One region of the Kitasatospora sp. NPDC088548 genome, then DNA from elsewhere that is predicted to be linked to it. Evidence: riboswitches for the same ligand, from Rfam matches in the RefSeq annotation. Region 1 holds a riboswitch; the other holds the start of a gene.
What was found. A riboswitch is a leader RNA that binds a small molecule or an ion and turns the genes downstream of it on or off. The one in region 1 is predicted to bind magnesium.

Region 1 (7,445 bases):
CAGCGGTTCGGCGCGTTGACGGTGTCGCGGCCGGAGAGGCCCGCGGTGACGCTCCGCCGGGCGGCCTGCAGGGCGGGCAGGGCGGCGGCGAGCAGGGCGGTGGCCACGCCGATGCCGGCGATGGCGGCCAGGTCGAGCGGCGCCGGGTCGAAGTGGCCGAAGCGGCTGCCGCCCGCCCGTTCGATCCAGGGCCGCACCAGCGCGACCAGGCCGATCCCGAGGACGACACCCGTCACCGCACCGGCCAGGCCGAGGACGACGCCCGCGCCGAGCACCACCGCGCCCACGTGGGTCCGGTTGCCGCCGGCGGCGGCGAGCAGGGCGAGCTGACGGCGCGAGCGGCGGGCGCCGACCGCGAACGCGGGGCCCGCGAGCAGGGCGACCTCCAGCAGCGCCATGCCGGTGACCGTGGCCACCATGACGGCGGTGGTGGTCCGGGCGGAGGTCTCGGCGTACCGGGGGCCGTCCCGGTAGTAGGGGACGGCCGAGCGGTCCGGCGGGTCGAGGGCGACGGAGCGGGAGGTGACGGTGTAGCCGTACGCGTTGAACTCCCGCACCTTGGCCCAGTCGATCACCGCCCCGGCGGGGAGCCGGACCAGCCAGGCGTCCGTGCTCACCGGCTTCTCGTCCGCCGACCCGATACCGGCCACGGGCCTGTCCCTGTCCCGGGCCTCGGCCAGCGGGGCGATCAGCTCCCCGGGGCGGGCGACGAGTTCGACCTTCCTGAGGTCGCCCGGGTGTTCGACCACGCCGGTGATGGTGAAGGGGGTGCGGTCCAGCCCCTTGACCGCGGTCGTCCCGCCGAGCCGCAGCCCGGACCGTTCGAGGAAGGCCCGGGTGGCGGCCGCCTCGTGCGGGGCGCCGGGGGCGCGGCCGTCGACCACATCGAGCCGCCCGGCCCAGACCGGGTCGGTGAGGTCGGCCTCGGCGGTGTCGGTGCGGAGCAGGCCCTCGCGGGAGCCGGCGCTGGCCTCGGGGCCCGGCCGGGCCGCCGTGAGGACGCTGCCCTGGGGCAGCAACGAGGCCACCAGCGTGGCGGGTTCGACGGCCGCGCCCTTGGTCTCCTCGGGCGTGGCGGGCTTCCCGGGGGTGGCGGTGCGGGTGAGGGTGCCGTCGTCGGCGAACGGGGCCTGCTCGACGGTGCGGCCCGGGGCGAGGGCGCTGATCAGGGCGTCGGAGCCGCCCATCACCCGCTCGACGCGCTCGGCCGGGGTGAGCTGTCCGCTGCGGTGGACGATGTCGGCGCCGGTGACGCCGAGGACGGGCAGGGCGACCATGGCGACGACGAGGGCGCTGCGGCCCTTGGCGCGCAGGGCGTCGCGGCGGGCGATGCGCAGGGCGACCCGCCAGGCGCTGAGCTTCACCGGGCCACCTCCGGGTGGCCGGCGCCGAGGTCGCGGAGCGTCCCGTCGGGGCGGCGGGTGCGCTCCTCGACGATCCGTCCGTCGCGCAGGAGGACGACGCGGTCGGCCCAGCCGGCGTGGGCCGGTTCATGGGTGACCATCATGGCGGCGGCCCCGGCGTCGCAGCGGGCCCGCAGGACGGCGAGGACGGACTCGCCGGTGGCGGAGTCGAGCGCGCCGGTGGGCTCGTCGGCCAGCAGCAGCCGGCGTTCGCCGATCAGTGCGCGGGCGATGGCGACGCGCTGCTGCTGGCCGCCGGACATGTCGTCGGGGAAGCGGTCGGCGAGCTCCGGGATGCCCATCTCCTCCAGAGCGGCGAGGGCCTCGCGGCGGGCGGCGCGGCCGGAGACACCGTCCAGTTCGCGCGGCAGCGAGATGTTCTCGGCGGCGGTGAGGGCCGGGATCAGGTTGTAGTCCTGGAAGACGTAGCCGATCGAGCGGCGCCGGACGGCGGAGAGCCGCCCCCGGCTGAGCCCGCCGAGCGGGGAGCCCTCGACGAGCACCTGGCCGGCGCTCGGGGCGTCCAGGCCGCCCGCCAGGGTCAGCAGGGTGGACTTGCCGGACCCGGAAGGGCCCATCACGGCGACGAACTCTCCGGCGTGCACGGTGAGTTCGACCCCGCGCAGCGCGTGCACTTCGGACGCGCCCTGCCCGTGGACCCGGGTGACGTTCTGCAGACGCAGGACGGCCTGGCCGGCGGTCCTGATCGGATCGGTGCGGGACACACTTTCCCCCTCATTGAGCTGTTCAGCTGCATATGCAGGTGAACTATATATGCAGGGCGACGACCGCTCGTGCCGTCGGGGTGGCAGAAAATGTGTCCGATTCCGCTGGAACCGCAGGTGACCACCGCCCGACTGGTGGACCGGGCACCGCCGGGCGACGGCCCGTCCGACCCACCAGCCCCGCCTGTCCCACCCGCTCCACCTGCTCCGTCCGACTCTGTCCGCCACAAGGAGTGCACGCGCATGTGCGGAATCACCGGCTGGGTGTCCTTTCATCAGGACGTCCGCCACAGCGCCCCCGTCATCGAGGCGATGACCGCGACCATGGCCCTGCGCGGGCCCGACGCCGGCGGGATCTGGCTCGGTGCCCACGCCGCGCTCGGTCACCGCCGCCTCGCCGTCATCGACATCGACGGCGGCGCCCAGCCCATGGCCGACCGCCAGGAAAACCCGGGCGTGGTGCTGACCTACAGCGGCGAGGTCTACAACCACCACCAGCTCCGCGCCGAACTCCGCGCCAGGGGACACCGGTTCGAGACCCGCAGTGACACCGAGGTGGTGCTGCGCGCCTACCAGGAGTGGGGCGACGCCCTGGTCGACCGGCTGGAGGGCATGTACGCCTTCGCGATCTGGGACGAGCGCGCCGAGCGGCTGCTGCTGGTCCGCGACCGGCTCGGCGTCAAGCCGCTGTTCTGGACCGCCGTCGGCGGCGGACTCGCCTTCGGCTCCGAGCCCAAGGCCCTGTTCGCCCACCCCGAGGTCACCCCCGCCGTCGACGCGGACGGCCTGCGCGAGGCCTACAGCCTGCTGTTCAACACCGGGCCCACGGTCTGGGCCGGCGTCCGCGAGGTGCACCCCGGCGGCCTGCTCGTACTCGACCGGGACGGCATCCGCGAGCGCCGCTACTGGGAGCTCCAGGCCCGCCCGCACGCCGACGACCTGGACACCACCGTCGAGCGGGTGCGCTCGCTGGTCAACCGCGCCGCCCGCGCCCAGCTGGAGGCGGACGTCCCGCTCTGCAGCCTGCTCTCCGGCGGCCTCGACTCCACCGTCGTCACCGCGCTCGTCGCCGACGAACTCCGGCTGTCCGAAGGCCCGCAGGCCAAGCTGCGCTCCTACGCCGTCGACTACAGCGACCAGGCCGAGCAGTTCACCGGCGACGTGCTGCGCACCGGCCACGACACCCCGTACGCCGCCGAGGCCGGCGCCTTCATCGGCAGCGACCACTCCACCGTGGTCCTCGACCCGCGCACCCTGCTCGACATCGAGAACCGCCGGGCCGTGGTCGTCTCCCGTGACTCGCCGATCGGCGTCGGCGACATGGACACCTCGCTCTACCTGCTGTTCGGCGAGATCCGCAAGCACTCCACCGTCGCCCTCTCCGGCGAGGCCGCGGACGAGGTGTTCGGCGGCTACCCGTGGTTCCACAACCCCAAGGCACTCGCCGCGCAGACCTTCCCGTGGCTGCTGGTCACCGGCGACGAGGCCGCCATGCCGATCAACCCCGACCTCGCCGCCCACCTGCGGATCGGCGAGTTCCGCGACGACACCTACCGCACCTCGCTGGCCGCCGTCCCGCACCTGGACGGCGAGAGCGCCGCCGAGCACCGCCAGCGCGAGATGCAGCACCTCTCGCTGACCCGCTGGCTGCGCCAGCTGCTGCACCGCAAGGACCGCCTCTCGATGGCCCAGGGGCTGGAGGTCCGCGTCCCCTACTGCGACCACCGGCTGGTCGAGTACGCCTTCAACGCCCCCTGGTCGATGAAGAGTTACGACGGCCGGGAGAAGAGCCTGCTGCGCGCCACCGGTCAGGGCCTGGCCCCCGACTCGGTGCTGTGGCGGCCCAAGAACCACTACCCGGCGACCCACCACGCCGACTACAACAGCGGCCTTCAGCGGCTCGCCCGGGAGGCACTCGACGCGCCGCACGTCCGCGACATCGCCGACGAGACCGTCATCAAGGCCAGCCTCGACACCCCGGCCGACCAGTTGGAGTGGGGCCACCGGCTGCGGCTGGAGCGGGTGGTGGACCTCGCGCTCTGGCTCGACCACCACCGCCCCGCGCTCGCCCTCTGAGGCCTGCCGCCCGCGCCGCCCGCTCCCGCCCCGGACACCCCCGGGCCGGGAGCGGGCCCCGTTCCACCCGCTTTCGCCCAGGTCCCGGTCAAGATTCTACAAAGCTGTAGAGACCCGTTCGGCGGAGGGGCTATGCTTCTCAAGGTTTGACAGAAGACGAAGAAGGCACCTCGTTCGGTGAGGCGTCCTCACGGACACAGGCCACTGACCCGACGACGTCGAGAGACGCCCAGGTTCAGGACAGATCCTCCCGACTTAAGGGTTGATCCCAAGTGGCTTCCCCGCCAAGGGGATTACGCCGTGAAGTGCCAAAGCTCTGACGAGTAGGGGTGTGCCGGCCCGGCGGGTCGGCCCGCTCCTTGCCGTGTCGATCCGGCGCACCCGTGGTGCGTCGCCGGCCGGGAGGAGGCGAGAGACATGGACAGTAGTAGTCCGGGCCACAGTCGCCCCGGCCCCCGCCTGCTTTCGCTCACCCCCGGCACGCGGTAACAACCTCCCCCGCGCGTACTCCTGACGCACCGTCATGCCCCGCCGCCCCCGGCCCGGCCGTGACGCGCGTCCGGCGTGCCGCCATGCCCGCCCGGCCCTTTGCCGCCGCGGGCCGCGGTGCCGTGCGCCCGCAGGGGGGATCGCTGCTGCGCGCCCCCGACCGGCCCCCTCGCAGAGAAGGGGTCAGGGAGGCACGTCATGACGAACGTGATGCTCGACCCCGAGGTTCCCACGCCGCGTGCGGCCGTACTGGACGACGCCCACCTGGGCGACATCAAGGGTGCCCTCGGCACCATCCGCCTCGACGACGACACCCCGCGCCACGGGCTCTCCGCCCGGCTCAGGACGCTGCTCGCGGTCATTGGTCCCGGCCTGATCGTGATGGTCGGCGACAACGACGCCGGCGCCTTCGCCACCTACGGTCAGGCCGGCCAGAACTACGGCACCCACCTGCTGTGGACGCTGCTGCTGCTCGTCCCCGTCCTCTACGTGAACCAGGAGATGGTGCTCCGCCTGGGCGCCGTCACCGGGGTGGGCCACGCCCGGCTGATCCTGGAACGGTTCGGCAGGTTCTGGGGCGCCTTCTCGGTGATCGACCTGCTGCTGCTGAACGCGCTGACGCTGGTCACCGAGTTCATCGGCATCACGCTCGCGGCCGGCTACCTCGGACTGCCCAAGGCCCTGGCCGTCGTGCTGGCCGCCGCGGTCATCATCGCCTCCGCGTTCACCGGCTCGTTCCGGCGCTTCGAGCGGATCGCCATCGCCCTGTGCGCAGGCTCGCTGCTGCTGGTACCGGTCTACTTCCTGATCCACCCGTCGGCGACGCGGATGGCCCGTGACTTCGTCGTGCCGAACCTGCCGGGCGGCGCCGGGCAGTTGTCCACCGTGATGTTGCTGATCATCGGCATCGTCGGGACCACGGTGGCCCCCTGGCAGCTGTTCTTCCAGCAGTCGTACGTCATCGACAAGCGGATCACCCCGCGCTTCATGGCCTACGAGAAGGTCGACCTGTGGATCGGCATCGTCGTCGTGGTCGTCGGCGCCGCCGCGATGACGGGCTTCACCGCCGCGGCCTTCGCGGGCACCGACGGCTTCGGGCAGTTCACCGACGCGGCGGGCATCGCGCACGGCCTGGCCGCGAAGGCGGGCGAACTCGCCGGGGTGCTCTTCGCGATCGCGCTGCTGGACGCCTCGATCATCGGGGCCTTCGCGGTCTCGCTCTCCACCGCGTACGCGGTCGGCGACGTGCTCGGCGTGAAGCACTCGCTGCACCGGGGCGTGGGCGGGGCCAAGGGCTTCTACGCCGTCTACGCGGGCCTGGTGACGGTGGCCGCCACCATCGTGCTGATCCCCGGCTCCCCGCTCGGTCTGCTCACCGAGGGCGTCCAGACCCTGGCCGGCGTGCTGCTGCCGTCCGCCTCGGTCTTCCTGCTGCTGCTCTGCAACGACAAGGACGTCCTCGGCCCCTGGGTCAACGGGCCCCGGACCAACGCCTTCACGGCGGCGGTGGTCGGCGTCCTGGTCACCCTCTCGGTGGTCCTGACCGCGGCCGTGCTCTTCCCGGACATCAGCGCCGACACCATCCTCACCGTCATGGCGGTCTGCGGCGTCCTCGGGGTGTCGGCCGCCGGGTACTCCTTCGTCCGCCGGCGCACCGGCACCGAGAAGGACCGCATCGACCGCACCGGGCGGGAGAACTGGCGGATGCCGCCGCTGGAGACCCTCGCCCGGCCCACGGTCTCCACCGCCTACAGGATCGGCATGGGCGCGCTGCGCGGCTACCTGCTGGTCGCGATGGTCCTGGTCGTCGTCAAGATCGTCCAGGTCGCGCTCAACCACTGAGCCGCCGAGCCTCCGGACTCGCCCCGACCGACCTGCGGGCCCGCCCGGTGCTCGCCTGACCGGGATCCCGGGCCGACGGGCGTAGAACGGAGTACCCGCGATCATCGAAGCGCACCACTGGAGGACACAGGGTGAAGACCGACCGCCGCCACGGCCCGCTGGTACCGATGCTGCTGGTGCTCACCGTCGTCACCGGGCTGGTGGACGCGGTCAGTTACCTCGAACTCGGCCATGTCTTCGTCGCCAACATGACCGGGAACGTGGTCTTCCTCGGCTTCGCCCTGGCCGGCGCGGCCGGGCTCTCCGCCACCGCCTCGCTGGCCGCCCTGGCGGCCTTCCTGGTGGGCGCGTTCGCCGGTGGCCGGCTCTGCGAGCGGCTGCCCGGTCACCGGGGAAGGCTGCTCGTCGCCTCGGCCGTGATCCAGGCGGTCCTGCTGGCGGGCAGCACCGCCCTGGCGGCCGTGGCCGGCCACACCACCGACGCGGCCCGGTACGGCCTGATCGGCCTGCTCGGCTTCGCGATGGGCCTGCAGAACGCCGTCGTGCGCTTCCTCAAGGTCCCCGACCTCACCACCACCGTGCTGACCATGACCCTGACCGGCCTGGCCGCCGACCGCGTGGGCGCCCGCCGCCTCGCCTCGGCCGTCTGGATGTTCGCCGGCGCCCTGCTCGGCGCCCTGCTGGTCTTCCACGCCACCGTCACCACCGCGCTGGCCGTGGCGCTCGCCCTGCTGATCGCGGTCGCCGCCGCCACCCACCGTGCCGCCACCCCCGCCCCCGGCGGGCCCACCCCGGCCTGGACCCGCCCGGGGGGCGCCGGGGACAAGCCCTGAGACGTGTCCGACGGTCGGACGCCGTCAGAACCCGCCGGTGTCGAGGCTGAGGCCGAAGGGCTCCGGCAGGTGCACGG
Region 2 (7,445 bases), on a different contig from region 1:
CGGCGTCGGCCCGGCGTTGCCGAAGGCGTGCGGGATCCGGGTGTCGAACTCGGCCGCCTCCCCCGCGGTCAGGACGAGATCGCGCGAGCCCAGGAGCAGGCGCAGCCGGCCCGCCAGGACGTACACCCACTCGTGACCCTCGTGCACCTTGGGCTCCAGCTCGGGCCCGGCCCGGTAACCCGGGGGCATGATCTGCTTGTAGGCGTGCAGCCCGCCGAGGTGGTGGGTGAGCGGGACGAAGGTCTGGCCGCCCCGGGTGAACGGCCGGGCGTGGATGCGCGGATCCCCGGTGGCCGGGGCGCCCACCAGTTCGTCCAGCGGCACCCGGTACTCCCGGGCCAGCGGCAGCAGCAGTTCCAGGGTGGGCTTGCGCCGGCCGGACTCCAGGCGGGAGAGGGTGCTGAGGGAAATGCCGGTCGCGGCGCTCAGCCTGGCCAGGGTGGTGCCACGCTCGCGCCGCAGCGCCCGCAGACGCGGGCCCACCGTGGTGAGGACGGTAGAGAAGTCGTCGGCCATGTCTTCTATTTGCCGAGGCGGCAAGCGTGGTTGTCAAATCAGCTTGCCGGCACGGCGGCCGGCGGAACCGCGGGGCGGCGGGCGGCGCCGGGGAGCCCCCGCGGTCGGCCTCCGCCCCGGCCCGGTGCCGCCCCTCAGTGTGCGCCGCCCCTCAGTGGCCGACGCCGAGCATGACCCGGGCGATCAGCTCACGGCGGCTGGCCACCCCGGCCTTGGCGAAGACCGACTTGAGGTGGTCCTGCACCGTGTAGGGCGTCATCGTCAGCAGCCGCGAGACGTCCCGGGTGTCGCAGCCGCGCACCAGCAGCAGCGCCACCTCCTGCTCCCGTGCCGTCAGCCCGTACGCGGACAGGTAGAGCGGCATCACGTCCGCCGGGGTGGCCTCGGAGGCCACCACCGTCACCTCGCCCGCCGTCCCGCCCCGCAGCGCCGAGGCGTGCAGCACGAACCAACGGCCGTCCCTCGCCTGCACCCGGATCTTCCGCTGCGGGGCGGGCAGGCCGTACGCCGCCCGGCGGGCCTGCTCGGCGGCGATCGCGAAGGCGGTCGGCACCGCGAGCGCCGACGGTGTGGGGTCGGCCAGGCCGGCCAGCAACTCCTCGGCCGGGCCGGACATCGCGAGCAGCCGGTTCGACGGGCCGAGCAGCAGGACGACCGGCGCCCCGCCGTCCGGACAGGACTCGTCCTCCGGCCCGTCGCCGGGCGGCGGGAGGTGGCTGGCCCGCAGCGCGTTCCCCAGGTGCCGGGCGGCGATGTCGGCGAGCTCGCGCTGGTGGCCGAGGTACGGCCCGCGGTCCCCGGCCCGCATGAACGCGGCGCACCCCCACATCCCGCCGTGCGCGTCGAAGACGGCGCGCAGCTCGTCGCCGAACCCGGCCGGGGCGATCTGCTCGCGGTAGCGCACGCTGTGCTCCGGTCGCCCCTTCGTCACCCGGTTCAGTGTCTCGGCCCGCACGCCGCTGCGGCGGATCTTGGGGAAGGTGGCGACGTCATCGGACCAGATCTCCAGGCGGACGGCGTCCTGGAAGCTGTCGAGGCTGAGGTCGTCGCTCAGCACGGAGTTCACCAGCCCGGTCGCCGGGTCGGCGGTGTGCCAGCAGACCGCGTCGAACTCCATGACTCCGCGCAGCAGTTCGTCCGCCCTGCGGAACACCTCGGGGGCCGTCAGCCCGGCCCCAGCCAGCTCCCGCAGCCCCTCGATCGCCTGTTGCGCCGCCGCCCCACGAACCCCACGTGATCCCATGGCCGGAAGCTAACACGCAGACCAGTCAGCGGTCATGCGCCGATCGTAGGGGGTCGACTCCGACTCATGGCGGGGTCCCGGCCACTCCGTACGGCTACGCTGCCCGCCATGAGAACCGAACTGACCAGGGACAGCGTGGCGATGGGCGACGACGTGTCGGCTCCGCACGCCGAGCGGCGCGAGTTCCCGGACGGCATCGGTGTGCGGGACGCCGTCGTCTCGGTGCTCGCGGACGGCTACCTCGCGACCGTCCAGGGCGGCCGGGCGACCTGGATCGTGGTGGCCGCCGACCGGACCCGCCTCGCGGTGGTCGCCCAGCAGTGGGCCGCTCCCCGGCTGCTGCCCGCCGCCGGCCAGGGCCCGCTCGCCCGGTTCACCGACCGGGACGGCGTGGTGCGGCTGCACTTCGACTACCGGCAACAGGCGGACCCGGAGGCCGAGTTCGAGCGACTGTCCGCCACCGGGGCGCGCGCGGACGGTTAGGCCCCGCCGCCGACACGGACGACTGAGCCCCCGGTCGGTGCACACCGCCCCGGCGCGCGCGGCCGGGCACCCGCCGGTCCCGGACCGCTCCACGTCAGCGGAGTGCCGCCGCGTGGTCCGGCCGCAGGGGCCGCCCGGTCAGTCCTCCTGGGTGGCCGTCAGGCCCCACCGGATGGCCTGGGAGGACCAGCACCGCGCCCAACGCCCCGGCCGCACCGACCAGCGCCCGCTTCGCCGTCTGCTTCATCGCGATACCCCCTGACGATCCGTCCGGACCGGCCGCACGTGGAACCGCGCGGCCGTCCGTCGCCGTTCTTCGGCACCCGAACGACCCTACGGCGGCCCACTGACAAGTGCGGCGGACCAGCCCACTACCGGTACTCCCGCAGCCGCGGCCGGACGCCGATCGCCAGGCCGGTGCCGAGGGTGACCGCCTCCTTCAGCCGCCCGGCCGGGGTGCGGGACGAAGGTACGAGAAGGCGTCCGCCCCCTGCCCCGCGGCGACGGGGCAGGGGGCGGCGCGGGCCGTGCCGTCCGGCGGGGAGGCGCGGTTCAGCGCACGGCGATGACGGCCGCGGCAGCGACGACCGGCGGCCGCGGATGCGGCGGGCGGTCGTGGTGGCGTGCCGGGCGGTTCATGCCCTTCATCCAAGCCGCCGGCGCGGGCGGGGGGCAAGCCCCGCCGGCCCGCCCTGACGGAACCCTGACGCCCTGTCCGAACGTCGTGCCGCTCACGGCGGTTCACGGGCGAGCCGCGGCACTCAGAGCCAGTTGCGGCGCTTGAACACCAGGTAGAGGCCGGTGCAGACGAGCGCCATCAGCCCGATCGCGAACGGGTACCCGAACGCCCACTTGAGCTCCGGCATGAGCTCGAAGTTCATGCCGTAGACGGTGCCGATCAGGGTCGGCGCGAAGAGGATCGCCGCCCAGGAGGAGATCTTCTTGATCTCGTCGTTCTGCACGTGCCCGGCCTCGGCGAGCTGCTTCATCTCCTCGTTCTGCCGCTGCGAGACCAGGGTCGCGTTGACGGTCAGGATGTTCTGCAGCATCTGCCGGAAGCCGTCCACCCGCTCGGCGGCGTACGTGGCGTGGTCGGCCACGTCCCGCAGGTAGCGCTGGAGCTCGTCGTCGGTGCCGTACTTGCCGAAGCCCGCCTCCAGGCTCTTCATGATCTCCAGCAGCGGACGGGTGGCCCGCTGGAACTCGATCACCTCGCGGGAGAGTTCGTAGATGCGGCGGGACACCTGCGGGTCACCGCCGAACACCTCGGTCTCGATCTCGTCGATGTCGTGCTGCAACCCGGCGATCACCGGCGCGTACCCGTCGACGACCGCGTCCAGCACCGCGTACAGCACCGCCTCGGGGCCGAGCGCGAGCAGCTCCGGGTCGGCCTCCAGGCGGCTGCGCACCGCGGAGAGGTCCGGGGCCTGCGAGTGGCGCACGGTGAGGACGAAGTCGGGGCCGACGAAGAGGTGGATCTCGCCGAAGTCGACCTCCTCCACGTCGTCCAGGTAGCGGGCGGCGCGCAGCACGACGAAGAGCGTGTCGCCGTAGCGCTCCAGCTTCGGCCGCTGGTGGGCGACGATCGCGTCCTCGACCGCCAGCTCGTGCAGGTTGAACCGCTCGGCGGCCTCCAGCAGCTGCGCCTCGGCGGGCCGGAACAGGCCGATCCAGGCCATCGTGCCGGGCTTGCCGGGCAGCTGGCGGTAGATGTCAGCCAGGCTGGCGGGTTCCTCGACCCGGTGCCCGCCCCGGTAGACGGCCGCGTCCACGACGGAGCGCTCCAGCGTGACGGGCTCCGCGGGCTGGTCGGGCCTCGGGTCCATCGAGTGCTCGGGCGCCGGCTGCGCGTCGCCGCCGCGCGGCGTGGTGACGGAACGGGAGAACGGACGCTTGCTCGCGCGCACGGCGCGCACACGCCAGTCGGACATGGCGGGGTACCTCCACGGGTCGGTGTCCGCCGCTGCCGAGGCCGGGGGCCGCGGGGTCGGGCGGGGCGGGGGCGGGAGGCGCCCGGCCGTCCTCCACCGCGCACGGCGCCCGGACCACGCGGCCGGAGCCGCCGCTGTCAGCGGCGGGCGGTACGGCGGCGGGGTGCGGGAGCGGTACGGGAGGAGAAGTGCCGGGTGCCAGGAGAAGAGGGGGACGTCCTGGGGCGGGGCCGACTTCGGCCCGGACTACTGCTCTCCACAGGTCTCACCTCCTCGCCGTCGGGGCGCCCGTACTCGGGTCGCCGTTACCGGGGCCATCAGGGAGATCCACACCACGCGCCGCGGGCACACCTGGCCGCGGGACGGGCGGGGCACCCCTGATCTCGTCAGAGCTTTGGCACGCCACGGCGTAGCACCCGGGGGTGCAGCCACTTGGGATCACCCCTTAGGCCGGGGAGACCTGTCCTGAACCTGGGCGTCTCTCGACGTCGTGGGGTCAGTGGCCTGTGTCCGTGGCGACGCCTCACCGAACGAGGTGCCTTCACAACTGTGCCAAGTCTAGTACCCGCGCGACCGCGCCCTTGACCAGGGCCTCCGCCGAGGCCTCCACCGGGGCCCCGACGGGCCCGGGCCGCCGCTTCGGCTCAGCCCAGTGCGAGGTGGGCGGCGGTGTACGGCAGGGCGACCGTCTCCAGGCCCCCGACGCTGCCGAACACCGGGTGGACGTTGACCTCGAAGACGACGCCGCCGTTCTCCGCGCCGAGGTCGACACCGCCGAGCGGCAGGCCCAGGGACTTGGTCGCGGAGACGGCCAACTCGGCCAGACCCGCAGGCAGTTCGCCGTCCTCCAGCAGCTTCGAGACGGCGCCCTGGATCTCGTTGCAGGGCGCGTCCGGATCCGGCTGGACGTGCTCGACCGCGCGGACGACGCGCCCGCCGAGCACCACCACCCGGTACTGGTGGCGCCGGCCGTCGGCGTTGAAGTTCCCGGCGTCGCGGGCGATCAGCCAGTCGGCGCCCGAGGCCACGTAGTGGTCCGCGGCGGCGGTGAGCTGGTCGCGGGTGGTGACGTGGAAGACATCGTTGCCGCCCATTCCGACGGTCGGCCGGGCCCAGACGTCGCCGCCGAGGCGGTCGAAGGCATCGACGGCGGCCTCGGGGGTCGGCCGGGAGAGCGCGATGGTGGGCATGTGCGCGATGCCGTCCCGGCTGAAGCGCTCGACGGTCCGGTCCTTCTCGGTGGCCGCCCGCCAGCCGTCCGTGTCGGTGCCGAGCGAACGGGCGCCGTACGCGCGGAGCCGCTGCTGGCAGGCCTCGAAGGCGCGCCGCTTGTGCGGCGGTATCTCGTAGACCAGCACGGTGTCCGCCGTCACGGCGAGGCCCTCGGCCGGCACCTCCAGGCGGAGCCCGCCGTCGGCGGCCGGGCCGATCCGGCCGGTGCCGCCGCGCATGAAGTGCCGCGCGTCGAGCAGGACGGGCGCCCGGCCGGTGAGCATCCGCGCGGCGGTGGCCAGAGTCTCCCGGCTTCCCTCGGTCGAGCTGTGATCCGTCATCAGAACGAGCTCGCTTCGCGGCATGCCGCCATGGAACAGGCCCCGCCCGGCCCGGGCAAGAGCGTGTTCCAGGCCTGGCCCCGCCTCCGGTGGCCGGAATCCTCTTCGTTCCCGGTCGGACCGGGGCCGGGTCGGTGCCCGCGTCCGGGCCCTGGCCGAGACCGCTCGGCTGCTCGATGCCCGTGGTGGCGGCATCGACATGCTTCACATCAGCGACCTCTTCCTCGCCCGCGGCCCCTGAGCGAGGCGAGTCAACCGAGACTGTGGCTTTCCAGTTCGGTGAGAATCTCGAAGAGCTGACTCTTCGCGCGAAGGAATTCGTCACTCATTGCACTCACGCTGAATTCCCCAAGGGTTTCCGCGCGGGCTTGTGCTTCGATCTCCGCTGCCATATCGGCCAGCACGTCAGCCCCCAGGGCCCTGGCGCTGGACTTCAGCGTGTGAGCGGCCCGCCGCACCTCGTCGTTCTGCTGACTGCCCGACATGGCGGATATCAGTTTCGGCGCATCTTCCACAAACAGCTCGGCCAGTTCAGCAACCGAGGAAGCCCCGCCCAGGTCGTCACAGAGACGCTCCAGAACCTCTCGGCTGACCGAAGTGTCGGAGTGCTCCGGCTGCGGGGTGGTGTCCTGCTCGCCGCCGGGTGCGGACACACGGCTCAGCGCTTCAGCCAACTGGTCACTCTTTATCGGTTTCGCTATGTAGTCGTCCATGCCCGCGGCAAGGCAGATTTCGCGGTCGCCCTGCATCGCGTTCGCCGTCATCGCGATTATGTAAGGACGGCGGCCGGCCTCAAGCATTTGATTGATCTTCCGCGACGCCTCGAGGCCGTCCATGACGGGCATCTGCACGTCCATCAGCACGACGTCGTAGCAATCATTGAGGACGGCATCGACGGCCTGACTGCCGTCGTCGACTATCTCGGCGGTGTGGCCGAGTTTCCGCAACATCAGCGTAGCGATCTGCTGATTCACCGCATTGTCCTCGGCCAGCAGGATTTTCAGATCAGAAGACGCGCCGTCAGGAGACGTACCCTTGCTCGGGGAAGGGCTCACCCCGGCGGGTTCCCGCTTGCCCACGATGACCGTCACAAGCGCATCATGCAGCTGCGAAGCCCTTATAGGCTTGGTCAGGACCGCGGAGAATTCTTCACGGTCGATCAGTTCTCTGGACGTCACCAGTGAGGTTGCCAGTATGAGCGGCAGACGTTCACGACCCAGGATCCGGTGGATCCTCCTGGCCAGCTCCACGCCATCCATCTTCGGCATCATCATGTCGATGACTGCCACATCAAACGGATCGCCCGACTCAAGTATTCTGAGGGAATCTTCGGGGAAGGCCGTTTCATAGGGCACCATGTTCCATGAATCAGCGTGCCGCCTGACCACTTCGCGGTTGACCGCATTGTCATCGACAATGAGCAGGCGCTTCAGTCGCAGTGGTTCTTCCGCGACAGGCGGCAGACTGCCTTCAGCGACCTCCAGATTGATTTCGAAGCTGAAGACAGAGCCGACGCCGCTCTTGCTCTCCACCTTCATGAAACCATCCATCATCTCGACGAGGCGCTTGCTGATCGCCAGCCCCAGGCCCGTCCCCCCGTACCGGCGAGTGGTGGACGAATCCACCTGGCTGAAATCCCGGAAGAGTCGATCCATGCGATCTTCAGGGATGCCTATACCCGTATCCGAAACGGAAAAATGCAACCGCGTGGCCCGGTCG

Region 2: it holds a riboswitch for magnesium, as region 1 does, so the genes downstream of both, ACIP82_RS32720 (magnesium and cobalt transport protein CorA) here and ACIP82_RS04080 (NRAMP family divalent metal transporter) in region 1, are expected to answer to the same signal.

What each region holds. Positions count from the first base shown of each region.
Region 1 is NZ_JBIVMI010000002.1:222,233-229,677, reverse strand. Features, by position in the region: gene ACIP82_RS04095 (FtsX-like permease family protein) at 1-1,364, opposite strand, end outside; gene ACIP82_RS04090 (ABC transporter ATP-binding protein) at 1,361-2,128, opposite strand; gene asnB (asparagine synthase (glutamine-hydrolyzing)) at 2,372-4,204, shown strand; M-box (ykoK) riboswitch at 4,367-4,540, shown strand; gene ACIP82_RS04080 (NRAMP family divalent metal transporter) at 4,892-6,535, shown strand; gene ACIP82_RS04075 (YoaK family protein) at 6,703-7,368, shown strand; partial or broken gene ACIP82_RS04070 (Uma2 family endonuclease) at 7,393-7,445, opposite strand, start outside.
Region 2 is NZ_JBIVMI010000034.1:17,272-24,716, reverse strand. Features, by position in the region: gene ACIP82_RS32735 (helix-turn-helix transcriptional regulator) at 1-516, opposite strand, end outside; gene ACIP82_RS32730 (helix-turn-helix transcriptional regulator) at 668-1,759, opposite strand; gene ACIP82_RS32725 (hypothetical protein) at 1,868-2,242, shown strand; gene ACIP82_RS32720 (magnesium and cobalt transport protein CorA) at 3,004-4,173, opposite strand; M-box (ykoK) riboswitch at 4,545-4,715, opposite strand; gene ACIP82_RS32715 (RimK family alpha-L-glutamate ligase) at 4,818-5,750, opposite strand; gene ACIP82_RS32710 (response regulator) at 5,978-7,445, opposite strand, start outside.